DNA from 3 places in the Imbroritus primus genome. Region 2 is predicted to be linked to each of the others. Evidence: predicted binding sites of a transcription regulator. Region 2 holds the regulator's gene; each other region holds the start of a gene.
The links. The regulator HrcA, encoded in region 2, represses chaperone genes, less so after heat shock. The targets are predictions, from matches to a motif close to TTAGCACTCNNNNNNNNNGAGTGCTAA.
Positions count from the first base shown of each region.

Region 1: rpoH (RNA polymerase sigma factor RpoH) is a predicted target of HrcA. The motif match lies at 1,990-2,016, and genes of this name have one in related genera.
Region 3: groES (co-chaperone GroES) is a predicted target of HrcA. The motif match lies at 2,787-2,813, and genes of this name have one in related genera.

Region 1 covers NZ_OZ201293.1:353,301-357,804, reverse strand. The annotation lists gene ybiB (DNA-binding protein YbiB) at 1-880, shown strand, start outside; gene ACQ3C8_RS01635 (pirin family protein) at 930-1,820, opposite strand; gene rpoH (RNA polymerase sigma factor RpoH) at 2,064-2,990, shown strand; gene ACQ3C8_RS01625 (SCO family protein) at 3,138-3,731, opposite strand; gene ACQ3C8_RS01620 (heme o synthase) at 3,758-4,504, opposite strand, start outside.
Region 2 covers NZ_OZ201293.1:2,542,616-2,547,119, reverse strand. The annotation lists gene recN (DNA repair protein RecN) at 1-479, opposite strand, end outside; gene ACQ3C8_RS11700 (NAD kinase) at 589-1,500, opposite strand; gene hrcA (heat-inducible transcriptional repressor HrcA) at 1,605-2,639, shown strand; gene hemH (ferrochelatase) at 2,822-3,937, shown strand; gene ACQ3C8_RS11685 (RNA-binding S4 domain-containing protein) at 3,940-4,335, shown strand; gene ACQ3C8_RS11680 (hypothetical protein) at 4,349-4,498, opposite strand.
Region 3 covers NZ_OZ201293.1:637,569-642,072, reverse strand. The annotation lists gene ACQ3C8_RS02905 (ankyrin repeat domain-containing protein) at 1-589, shown strand, start outside; gene groL (chaperonin GroEL) at 728-2,374, opposite strand; gene groES (co-chaperone GroES) at 2,407-2,697, opposite strand; gene ACQ3C8_RS02890 (MFS transporter) at 3,277-4,504, shown strand, end outside.

The DNA of each region.
Region 1 (4,504 bases), 1.1 Mb from region 2:
TGCGCGGCCGCTGCCGCGCGCCGATGTGGAGACCTTGTTCGAGGCGATGCTGCAGGGGCGCGTCAGCGATATCGAGCTGGGCGCCATCCTGATGGCTTATCGCATCAAGGGCGAAACGCCCGAGGAACTGGCGGGCATGCTCGACGCAGCGCATCGCCATTGCGCGCCGCTGGCACCCGTCGCAGGACGACGGGTGGTGGTCATCCCCAGCTACAACGGCGCTCGCAAGCAACCCAATCTGGTGCCGCTGCTGGCCCTGCTGCTGCAGCGTGCCGGGCTGCCCGTGCTGGTGCACGGCGTGCGGCACTTCGCGGGGCGCATCACCTCGCTGGAACTGTTCGACGCGCTGGGCCTGCCGCCCAGCCCCTCCGCATCCGCCGCGTCGGATGCGCTCGCGCGTGACGGCCTGGCCGTGCTGGCCATCGACACCCTCTCGCCGGCGCTCGACGGCCTGCTGGCGCGCCGCGAAGTGATCGGGCTGCGCAACTCGACGCATACGCTGGTGAAGATGCTGCAACCGGTCGGCGACCATGGGCCAGAAGCCGCATTGCAACTGGTGAGCTATACCCACCCCGAGTACCGGGACACCCTGAGCGCGCTCTTTGCGGCGCGCCCGGCGAATGTGCTGCTGACGCGCGGGACTGAGGGCGAAGCCGTCGCGGACGCACGGCGTGCGGGGCGCATTGAGCACCTCTGCGCCCGCCGGACCACGCTGCTGGCCAGCGGCGCGGAAGGCAGCGTCGCCGCCGTGCCCGCGCTACCGGCCGGAACCGATCAACAGGCAACGGTCGCCTACATCCGCGCCGTGCTGGCAGGCGAGGAACCGGTGCCCGAGCCCTTGGCCCAGCAGATCGAAGCCATCCGGCAAGCGGCCGCCTGAGACCGCGCAGTACGGTCCAGCACGTTCGCTTGCGGTGCCGGCGGCTCCGTCATGAGCCGTCAGCAGCCTGTTCCTTGCGCGGCAGCGGAATGCGCTCGGTTTCGCCCGGCACGTGTGGGAACGCATCCGCCTCCCAGCGCGCTTTGGCGGCCTCGATCAGTTCGCGCGCACTCGCCACGAAATTCCATTCAATGAAACGCCGGCCATCGGCAGGCGCGCCACCGACCAGCATCAGGCGCGCGCCGGTGCGAGCGCGCAGGGTGACCGTGCTGCCGGGCGTCAGGACGGCAAGATGATGCAGGGTGAGCGGCTCGCCTTCGATCTCGGCCTCGCCTTCGATCAGGTAGAGGCCGCGCTCCTCATGCTCCGGCGGGATCATCAGCGAAGCCCCGGCATCGAGGTTCAGTGCCGCGTACAGGGTTGGGCTGAAGACCTCGACCGGTGACCGGGCGCCAAACGCCGTACCCGCGATCACGGACACGCAAACACCGGGAAACGTCAGTTGCGGCAGGGTGGCTGCCGGATGATGCGCGAAGGCCGGCGCGATCCCCTCCAGGTCCTTGGGCAAAACTACCCAGGTCTGGACGCCATGCAGGCGGCTGCCGTCCGCCCGCAGAGCGGCGGGCGTACGCTCGGAGTGAACGATGCCTTCTCCGGCCGTCATCCAGTTCACGTCGCCGGGCCGGATGGTCTGCACCGAACCCAGGCTGTCACGGTGCTCGATCTCGCCCTCGAAGAGATAACTGACCGTCGCGAGACCGATATGCGGATGCGGGCGCACATCCATGCCTGCTTGCGGCGGCAACTCGACGGGCCCAAAATGATCAAAGAAAATGAAAGGGCCGACGGTCTGCGCAAGCGCACTGGGCAGCACACGGCGCACGGCAAAGGCGCCGATATCTCGGGTGTGGGGCTTCAACAAGTGCTTGAACGTTGACATGCATCCTCCTGGGGGCACCCTGCCACAGTACTCCGGTTTGGTGGCGAATTCGAGATTGGCCAGGCGGTAGGTGCCTGCAAGCGGCGTGCGAGGCGCTCCAGCGGCCTCATGGGCAATGAGTTCCGGAATCTCGATTGAAAGGAACTATTACCCCTCATCGCGGATCTTATTAGCACTCATGTTTCGAGAGTGCTAATATTGACCCAAGCTAGATCCCAGCAGTTTTTACACAAGGAGTCCCTCGTGAGTGTATCCGCACCTGTCGCGCTTTCTTACGACCGTGCCGCCCAGGGTTCCGCTCAGAAGGCGAACCCGCTCGCCGTCGCCTACACCGGCAATCTCGGCAATATCGACGCCTATATCCAGAGCGTCAACCGGATTCCGTTGCTGACGGCAGAAGAAGAGCAGCGTCTTGCCCGCGATTTTCGCGCCACCGGCGACCTCGACGCCGCCGGCCGGATGGTGATGTCGCACCTGCGGCTCGTGGTTTCCATTGCCCGCCAGTACCTTGGCTACGGCCTGCCCCACGCTGACCTGATCCAGGAAGGCAACATCGGCCTGATGAAGGCCGTGAAGCGCTTCGACCCCGAACAAGGTGTACGCCTGGTGTCGTACGCCATGCACTGGATCAAGGCCGAGATCCACGAGTACATCCTGAAGAACTGGCGCATGGTCAAGGTGGCGACCACCAAGGCGCAGCGCAAGCTGTTCTTCAATCTGCGCAGCCAGAAGACCAGCCTCAACACCCTGACGCCGGAGGAGATCGATGCCGTCGCCAAGGATCTGAATGTCAAGCGCGAAGACGTGATGGAAATGGAAACGCGCCTGTCGGGGGGCGACACAGCGCTAGAAGGTCACAGCGACGACGGTGAGGAATCGTTCGCGCCGATCGCCTACCTGGCTGACCATCACAATGAACCGACGCGCGTCATCGAGGCGCGCCAGCAGGACCGCATGCAGTCGACCGGACTGGAGCAGGCCCTGGAAACGCTCGACGGACGCAGCCGCCGCATCATCGAGGCACGCTGGCTGCACGTCAACGACGATGGCTCGGGTGGCTCGACGCTGCACGAACTGGCAGACGAATTCGGCGTGTCGGCCGAACGTATCCGCCAGATCGAAGTAGCGGCCATGAAGAAGATGAAGGGCGCGCTGGCGGAATACGCCTGACGGTCCTCCCGGGCACCGGGCCGGAAGGCTCCCGCGCCTGCGGGCCCGTTCTTGCACGGCAAAACGCCCGGCTCCTTACGGAGCCGGGCGTTTTTTCTTGCCATGGGATGACTCGCGGGCAGGCCCTGCCGCCCCCCACGCGTGCCGTTACAGCAGCTGCTTCAAATCGTGCACGATGGGGTCCGGCCCCTGGCCATGCTTGACGAACAGGCGCAGGTGGCCCTGCGGATCGAACACGTAGCTGCCGGCCGTGTGATCCATGGTGTAGCCGCCACCTTCCTGCGGCACCTTGGCGTAGTACACCTTGAAATCCGTCGCGAGCTTTTTCAGGGCAGCCTCATCGGCCGGACGCATGCCGAGGAAACGCTTATCGAAATGCGGCACGTACTGCGCCAGCAGTTCCTGCGTGTCGCGCTCGGGGTCGATGGTCACGAACAGCACCTGTACGCGGTCGGCATCGGGACCGAGCTTCTCCATCACCGTCGCCATTTCCGACATGGTGGACGGACAAACGTCCGGGCACTGGGTAAAGCCGAAGAACATCAGCACGGCCTTGCCCTTGAAATCCGCCAGCGTGCGCACCTTGCCGTGGTGATCGGTCAGGGTGAAATCCTTGCCGAATTCGGATCCGCCAGTGATGTCGATATTCTGGAACGATTGCTTGGGCTGTCCGCATGCGGCCAGCAACATCGCCGCAAGAAGGGCGAGCAGAAAGCGGAACAGCGGGCGGGAATCAGGCATGAAAAACATCACTCGACAGAAGGCCGCTAGGCGCGCGGCAGGTACTTGAAATAGTGATCCACCAGCAAGGCCGCGAACAGCAGCGACAGGTAGAGGATCGAGAACTTGAACATGCTGCGTGCCAGCGCATCCGAGTAGTTCTGGTACAAGCGCCACGCATACCACAGGAATCCCGCGCCAAGCAGCAGGGCCGACACCAGGTAGATGTAACCGCTCATGGCATAGACGAACGGCAGGATCGTCGCGGCGATCATGATCAAGGTGTACAGCAGGATATGCAGCAGGGTGAAGCGCTCGCCGTGCGTGACCGGCAGCATCGGCAGACCCGATTTCTCGTAGTCGGCACGCCGGTACAGTGCCAGCGCCCAGAAATGCGGCGGGGTCCAGGTGAAGATGATCAGCACCAGGAACCAGGCTTCGGCCGGTACCTCGTTCGTCACGGCCGCCCAGCCGAGCGCCGGCGGCATCGCGCCCGACAGGCCGCCGATGACAATGTTCTGTGGCGTCGCGGGCTTAAGCAGCATCGTATAGATCACGGCGTAGCCGACGAAGGTGGCGATGGTCAGCCACATGGTCAGGGCATTGGTGAAGGTATACAGCACCCACGCGCCAAGGCCGCCGATGATCGCCGAAAACACCAGCGTCTGCCGCGTCGTAATCTCGCCCGTGGCGGACGGCCGCCACGCCGTGCGGCGCATCTTGGCATCGATGTGCTGCTCGACCAGGCAGTTGACGGCAAACGCTGCGCCCGCGAGCAGCCAGATTCCGGCAGC
Region 2 (4,504 bases):
GCCAGGGGGTCAAGGCCGGCATGGGTGTCGAGCAGGCGACGCTGCATCTCGGGTTTGAGCAGCAGCTGGTGTGCGTGCTGGCCGTGGATGTCCACCAGTTGTTCGCCGAGTTCGCGCAGTTGCGCCAGCGTGGCGCTGACGCCGTTGACGAAGGCCTTGCTGCGGCCGTTGCTGTCGATGACACGGCGCAGCAGCAGGGTACCGGAGTCGTCGGCGTCCAGGGCTGCATTGAGCGCTGCGTCTGCCAGCCAGGCATCAACAGCAGGTGTGGTCGAGAACGTGGCGCTGATGTCGGCGCGGGCCGCGCCTTCGCGCACCACGCCGGCATCGCCGCGCGCACCCAGTGCCAGGGCCAGGGCATCGATCAGGATCGACTTGCCGGCGCCGGTCTCGCCGGTGAACACGGTAAAGCCGGCCGCGAAATCGAGGTCCAGTGCCTGCACGATGACGAAGTCGCGGATGGAAAGGCTGCGCAGCATCGGTGTCGGGGTCGTGAAGCGGTTGGTTGGGCGCGTTCGGGTTACAACATCAAGTCAGAAGGTCGGATCGGTACTCAACACTTCAGGTCAGCATTGCGGGATACCCGGCTCAGAGGCGATTGTCCTCGGCCGACGGGAATTCGTGCCAGTGCAGCTTCTGCCGCAGCGTGGCGTAATAGTTATAGCCGACCGGGTGCAGCAGGGTGACGGACTGCACCGCACGGCGCACCACGATCTGGTCGCCCGGCAGCAGCGAGGTCAGCGACTGCATGTCGAAGTTGACGCTGGCGTCGCGTCCGCTCGACACCTCGATCAGCACTTCCGCTTCATGCGGCAGCACGATCGGGCGATTCGACAGCGAGTGCGGGGCGATCGGCACCAGCACCAGTCCAGACAGGGTCGGGTGCAGGATCGGTCCGCCCGCCGACAGCGCGTAGGCCGTCGAGCCGGTCGGCGTTGCCACGATCAGGCCGTCCGAACGCTGGTTGTACATGAAGTTGCCGTCCACCGAGACCGCCAGTTCCACCATGCCGGAAATGCCGGAACGGTTGACCACCACGTCGTTGAAGGCCAGGGCCGAGAATATCGTCTCGCCGTCGCGTTGCACATGGGCTTGCAGCAGGGTGCGCTGCTCGGTGTCGTAGTGGCCGGCGAGCATCTCCGGTACGACCTTGTGCATGTCCGACAGGGGAATGTCTGTCATGAAACCGAGCCGGCCGTGGTTCACCCCGATGAGGGGCACGTCGTGCCCGGCCAGTTGCCGGCCGATACCCAGCAGGGTGCCGTCGCCGCCGAGCACCACCGCGACGTCGGCCTGCTGGCCGATTTCCTGCGGGGTGAGGGTCGGGTAGGCCTGCAGGCCGATGTTCAGGGCGGTTTCGCGCTCGAACACCACCTCGTGCCCGGCGCTGGCAATGCACGCAGCCAGCTCCTGCAGCGGGGCGGCGATGCCCGCGGCGTAATACTTGCCGACAAGCGCGACGGTATGAAAGGAAAGCCGGTTGGATGCCATGCCCGGCATTAGACCACACGCCCATGAAGATTGTCAGCACGGTGGGCCTTCGCAGGAACTCGCTACACGCACCAGCCGCACGAACCCGGGAATTTTGCGTAAAATCAAGAATCATGGATCAGCGCGCTCACACTCTTCTCAAAACCCTGATCGAACGGTATATCGCCGAGGGGCAGCCGGTGGGGTCACGCACCCTCTCGAAGTACTCGGGGCTGGACCTGTCGCCGGCCACGATCCGCAACGTGATGGCGGACCTGGAAGAAATGGGTTTCATCGTCAGCCCGCATACCTCGGCCGGCCGCGTGCCGACCCCGCGCGGCTATCGCCTGTTCGTGGACACCATGCTGTCGGTACGTCCGCTCGATGACGTGGACCTCGCGCGCATGATCAGCGGCGAGATCCAGGGACAGCGCCAGGCCCACCAGCTGGAACCGCATCGCACCGCCGCGTCGGCCGCGCAAGTGCTGTCCAACCTGTCGCAGTTCGCCGGCATCGTTATGACGCCGCGCCGCTCACAGGCGTTCAAGCAGATCGAATTCATCCGCCTGTCGGACGACCGTATCCTTCTGATCGTCGTGACGCCCGAGGGTGATGTGCAGAACCGCATCCTGCAGACCGATATTCATTACTCGCCGTCCCAGCTGGTGGAAGCGGCGAATTTCCTGAACGGTCATTACGCCGGCATGCGCTTCGACGAGGTGCGCGACCATCTGCGCGGCGAACTCAACGCCTTGCGCGCCGACATGAGCACGCTCATGCAGGCGGCGGTGGAAGCGGGCAGCCGGGCGGTCTCCGACAGCGATGACGACGTGGTGATTTCCGGTGAGCGCAACCTGCTGGGCGTGGAAGACCTGTCTTCCAGCATGGACAAGCTGCGCCGCCTGTTCGACGTGTTCGAGCGCAAGACCGGCCTGCTGCAGTTGCTCGATGTCTCCAGCAAGGCCGAAGGCGTGCAGATCTTCATTGGCGGCGAAAGCGAACTGGTGCCGCACGAGGACATGGCCATCATCACGGCACCGTACGAGGTCGATGGCCAGATCGTCGGTACGCTTGGTGTCATCGGTCCCACGCGCATGGCCTACGAGCGTGTCATTCCGATTGTCGACATCACCGCGCGGCTGCTCAGCAGCGCCCTCAGCCATCCCTAGAGCGCACTGCGCCGCATCCGGCGCAGGTGCCTGTGGTTACCGTGCATCCTTTGTGGTCCTGTATCGCGCCCGGAACGGCTGTGCTCATGTCGAGTGTGGTTCTTCCGGCGTTTTTTCGGCCGTGCGTCCTCACGATCACGGGCTAGAATAATGGTTTGACTGAACTAGGAATCCGGACGCGCATGCCGTTTCTTCCCGAACCGCCATTCCAGCACGGCCAGATCAGCAAGACTGCGGTCCTGCTGATCAATCTGGGTACGCCCGACGCGCCCACGCCACAGGCGGTCCGTCGCTATCTCAAGCAATTCCTGTCGGATCCACGGGTGGTGGAGATTCCGCGCGCGCTCTGGTCGGTGATTCTCAATGTGATCATCCTGCCGTTCCGCTCGCGAGCCTCGGCAGAGAAGTATGAGAGCGTCTGGCTGCGCGAGGCCAACATGACCGGCTCGCCGCTGCTGGTGCATACCGAGCGCCAGGCGCATGCGCTGCAACAGCACCTGACGGCTGCAGGACACGAAGTGACAGTGGCCTGTGCCATGCGCTATGGCAATCCGTCGATTCCTTCCGTGATCCACGCGCTGCGCCGCCAGGGCGCGGAGCGTATTCTGGTGCTGCCGCTGTACCCGCAGTACTCGGGCACCACCACGGCCACGGCCTTCGATGCGGTAACGGAAGTATTCAGCGCCATGCGCAATCAGCCGGAGCTGCGGGCCGTCAAGCATTTCCACGATCATCCGGGCTACATCGAAGCGTTGCGCGACCGCGTCCTCGAGTACTGGAAACGGCACGGCCGCCCTGACTTTGGCGCTGGCGGCAAGCTGTTGCTGTCGTTCCATGGCGTACCGCGCCGCACGCTGGAACTCGGCGATCCCTACCACTGCGAATGCCTGAAGACCGGCCGCCTGCTGGGAGAGGCGCTTGGCCTGGAGCCGGGGCAATACCTGATCACGTTCCAGTCGCGTTTCGGCAAGGCCGAGTGGCTGCAGCCCTATACCGCGCCGACCCTCGTCGAGCTGGGGCGCGTTGGTACGGGGCGCGTCGACGTGTTCTGCCCGGGCTTCGTGGCCGATTGCCTGGAAACGCTCGAAGAGATCGCTATGGAAGGCCGCGAGGAATTCCGCCATGCCGGCGGGGGCGACTTCCATTTCATTCCGTGCCTGAACGATGCGCCGTCCTGGATCGCCGCCTTGGCCGACCTGACCCTGACGCACCTACAGGGCTGGCCGTTGTCCGAGCCGCATCCGCATGCCCTGGAGGCCCAGCGCAGCCGTGCCCAGGCGCGGGGTGCGGCGGCCTGACCATGCAGATCGGCACCAACCCCGAGAACCGCTTGCGCGTTGACAAGTGGCTGTGGTGTGCGCGCTTTTTCAAGACACGTTCGCTCGCCACCGAGGCGGTCGACAAAGGGCATGTCCAGTTGAACGGCCAGGCCTGCAAGCCCGCCAAGGAAGTGCATCCCGGCGATCGCCTGGTGATCGTGGCACATCAGCAGCGTTGGGAGATTGAGGTGCTCGGGATTCCAGCGGCCCGGGGTTCGGCGCCGGTGGCGCAGACGCTGTATCAGGAAAGCGAGGCGAGCCGCGCAGCCCGCGCCGTCGAAGCGGAGCGGCGCAAGCTGTACCGCGAGCCGGCCGAGCAGTTGCAGGGCCGACCGACCAAACGCGACCGGCGGCGGATGACACAGTTGCGCGATTGAGCCGTGTCGGGCATTACCATGTGATGCTGAGCAGGTGACGGGCGGCGATCCGGCCGATGCCGTATTCCGAGTGCTGCGGCGTAACAGTGTCCGACATCACGACCACCAGCGTGGCGGCAACCACGATGGCCAGGAGGGCGAGGGATAGCAAGGGCAGTTTCATGGCTCG
Region 3 (4,504 bases), 1.3 Mb from region 2:
CCGTAGCGGCACCACCCCGCTGGCCACCGCCATTGCGTTGCACAGCGTGCCGCTCGTGACTGCCCTGCTACGGCGCGGCGCTGAAGCTTCACTGAACGAGACCGACCGCACCGGCGCCACGCCACTGCTCACCGCCGTGCGCAGCGCACAGCCGGGCGTGGTCCGTGCCCTGCTGATCATGGGCGCGGATGCCTCGCTCGAGCAGGCTGATTACGATGGCATCACGCCGCTGCGCGCCGCCATCGCAGCCGGCGCCACCGAGATCGTGCAGCTGCTGCTGCCGTATGGCGATGCGGCGGCCCTCAACCGCCCCGATCCGCGCGATGGTGCAACACCTCTGCTGATGGCAGTGCGCAGCGGACGTGTGGAGCTTGTGCGGATGCTGCTCGCCAAAGGTGCGGGCAGCTCGGTCAACCAGCCGGATGCAAAAGGTCTCACGCCGCTGCGGGCGGCCGGAGATTGCGCCGAACTGGTGATGCTCTTGCTGGAACATGGCGCAGATCTCGCCCACCTGCATAGGCCTGCCCAGGACGTGACCGCAATGGCCGCCGCCCATCCCGCTCCGCAATCGCTGCCGCAGATGTGCTGACAGCCGTGCCGTGATGTTGGCACGCACGAGCGCACCATGCTCCAGCCAGCCCCAGAACGAAAAACCCCGTGATGCTCACGCATCACGGGGTTGATGGCACACCGGGCCGAAGCCCGGCAGGACCGATGGTCCGGCAGATTACATCATGCCGCCCATGCCACCCATGTCGCCCATGCCGCCCGGCATTGCCGGAGCAGCGGACTCGTCCTTCGGTGCTTCGCACACGGCGCAGTCGGTGGTCAGCATCAGCGATGCGACCGACGCGGCGTTCTGCAGCGCGGTGCGGGTCACCTTGGTCGGATCCAGCACGCCCATTTCGACCATGTCGCCGTACTCGCCCGAGGCGGCGTTGTAGCCGTAGTTGCCCTTGCCTTCGATGACCTTCGACACGACGACCGAAGCTTCTTCACCGGCGTTGGTCACGATCTGGCGCAGCGGCTCTTCCATGGCGCGCAGCACGATCTTGATACCGGCGTTCTGGTCGGCGTTGTCGCCAGCCAGGCCGGCGATCGCGGCACGGGCACGCAGCAGGGCCACACCACCGCCCGGGACGATGCCTTCTTCCACGGCAGCGCGGGTGGCGTGCAGCGCGTCTTCCACGCGTGCTTTCTTTTCCTTCATTTCGACTTCGGTGGCAGCACCAACCTTGATCACGGCAACACCGCCGGCCAGCTTGGCCACGCGCTCTTGCAGCTTTTCACGGTCGTAGTCGCTGGTCGCTTCTTCGATCTGGGCGCGGATCTGCTTGACACGGCCTTCGATCTGCGAGGCATCGCCTGCGCCGTCGATGATGATGGTGTTTTCCTTGCCCACTTCGATACGCTTGGCCTGGCCGAGGTGCTCCAGGGTTGCCTTTTCGAGGGTCAGGCCGACTTCTTCAGCGATCACGGCACCGCCGGTCAGGATGGCGATGTCTTCCAGCATGGCCTTGCGGCGGTCGCCAAAGCCCGGAGCCTTGACGGCGCAGGTCTTCAGGATGCCACGGATGTTGTTGACCACCAGCGTGGCGAGGGCTTCGCCTTCCACGTCTTCAGCGATGATCAGCAGCGGACGGCCAGCCTTGGCGACTTGCTCGAGCACCGGCAGGAGGTCACGAATGTTCGAGATCTTCTTGTCGAACAGCAGGACAAACGGGTTCTCCAGGGCAACAACCTGCTTTTCCGGATTGTTGATGAAGTACGGCGACAGGTAGCCGCGGTCGAACTGCATGCCTTCCACGACTTCGAGTTCGTCGGCCAGCGACTTGCCGTCTTCGACGGTGATCACGCCTTCCTTGCCAACCTTGTCCATGGCTTCAGCGATGCGGTCGCCGATCGAGGTTTCGCTGTTGGCCGAAATCGAACCAACCTGAGCGATTTCCTTGCTGGTGGTGGTCGGCTTGCTGATCTTCTTCAGCTCTTCGACAGCGGCTGCAACGGCCTTGTCGATGCCGCGCTTGAGGTCCATCGGGTTCATGCCGGCGGCCACGAACTTCATGCCTTCCTTCACGATCGACTGGGCCAGCACGGTTGCGGTGGTGGTACCGTCACCGGCGTTGTCGCTGGTCTTGGAAGCCACTTCCTTGACCATCTGCGCGCCCATGTTCTGGAGCTTGTCCTTCAGCTCGATTTCCTTGGCCACGGACACACCGTCCTTGGTCACGGTCGGGCCGCCGAAGCTGCGCTCGAGCACCACGTTGCGGCCCTTCGGGCCCAGGGTCACCTTGACCGCGTTGGCCAGGATGTTGACGCCCTCGACCATCTTGGCGCGGGCGGAATCTCCAAATACGACGTCTTTTGCTGCCATGTTCTGTATCTCCGGTTACGTTGAGAGAAAGCTTAGGCCTGGACCACAGCCATCAGGTCTTCTTCGCGCATGACCAGCAGCTCCTGGCCATCGACCTTGACAGCCTGGCCGGCATACTTGCCGAACAGCACACGGTCACCCACCTTCACATCCAGGGCAATGTTCTTGCCGCTGTCATCCTTCTTGCCCGGGCCGACGGCCACGACTTCGCCCTGATCCGGCTTTTCAGCAGCCGCATCCGGAATGATCAGGCCGGAAGCCGTCTTGGTTTCTTGCTCGAGACGCTTGACGATCACGCGATCGTGCAAAGGACGCAGATTCATACGAACTCCTCTATACAAAGTGAGTATGTGTTCACATTTAGCCGCCAGCTTGGACGGCCAGCAGAATTCGAAAGCGCCGGGATGCGCTGTTAGCACTCACCCCGAACGAGTGCTAAGTATAGGGGTGGGGCATGACATTTTCAAGGCGCGCCATTGCCAAATTTTGTTGGGGCGACAACGGCGGCAGCCTAGGGAAAACCAGTAGGGCACAGCCTCCGCACTCCTGCCAGCGCCTCTGGCAAAACCACCGACACCGGCAAGCAGTGTCGCCGGCCTACCGTCTGTACGACCGCCGCCCCAGGCCGGGCAACGCGATTAGACAGTCGCACCCAAACCGGATCACGACGGTTGCAGTACAATCCCGCATCGCCTGCATGAGAGTGCGCCGGCGTACATTTCCCCCGGCGGGGCTCTCCCCGCCTCGATGCGGCTTCCACCGCACTTCTATCAGTCGGTTTTCGCCTGCGCCGGGAGACATGCCCCGGCACCCCTCTCTGCCCCGGATACGCATCACGCCGATGGCGCCACTATGCGCTGACGCTCCGGAGGCCGCCCGGCCCAGACCTTTCTCAATACATCATGTCTCAAACCTCCACCGCTTCCTCTGCGCAACCCGTTGCGTCGGCGCCCGCGAACCGTCCCGCGCGCGTCATCATCGCCAGCCTGGTCGGGACGACAATCGAGTTCTACGATTTCTACGTCTACGCCACCGCCGCCGTGCTGGTCTTCCCGCACCTCTTCTTCCCGCATGGCAACGAGACGACCGCCCTGCTCGCATCGTTCGCCGTGTTCGGCGCGGCGATGATTGCACGCCCCCTCGGCGCGATCTATTTCGGCCACCTGGGCGACAAGGTCGGCCGCAAGACAACGCTGGTGGCGGCACTGCTCACCATGGGCATCGCCACGGTGCTGATCGGCTTTTTGCCGACCTATGAAAGCGTGGGCTGGCTGGCACCGCTGCTGCTGGTGGTCCTGCGGCTGGCGCAAGGTTTTGCGATTGGCGGCGAGTGGTCCGGTGCCGCGCTGGTGGCCACCGAGAACGCACCCAAGGCCAAGCGCGCGCTGTATGGCACTTTCCCGCAACTGGGTGCGCCGCTCGGCTTCATCATCGCCAATGGCCTGTTCCTGATCGTCGCGGCGATGCTGCCGTCCGATGATCCTTCGCGTCCGTCCGAGGCCTTCCTCGCCTGGGGCTGGCGTATCCCGTTCATCTTCTCGGTGGTGATGGTCGTGATCGGCCTGTGGGTACGCCTGAGCCTGGTGGAAAGCACCGCCTTCACCAAGGCCGTGAAGACCGGCAAGGTGGTCCGCCGTCCGCTCGGCGAGGTGGTCCGCAAGCATTGGCGCGAACTGGTGCTGGGCACCTTCTACATGCTGGCGACCTACGTGCTCTTCTACCTGATGACGACGTTCTCGCTCAGCTATGGCCGCGCGCCCGTGGATCCCGCTAACGGCCAATTGCCCGGCCTGGGCTACAGCTACAACACCTTCGTGCTGATGCTGATCGCGGGCGTGGTGTTCTTCGGTATCTTCACCCTGCTCTCCGGTCCGTGGGCGGACCGCTTCGGGCGACGCCGCACGTTGATCGTCGTGACGCTCGGCATCATCCTGTTCGGCTTGTCGTGGGTGCCGCTGCTCAACGCAGGCTTTGCCGGCGTCATGCTGTGGCTGATCCTCGGCTTCAGCCTGATGGGTGCGACGTTCGGTCCGATGGGCGCCCTGCTGCCGGAGTTGTTCCCGACGCACGTGCGTTACACGGGTTCCGGCATCTCCTACAACATCTCGTCCATTCTTGGCGCCGCGGTCG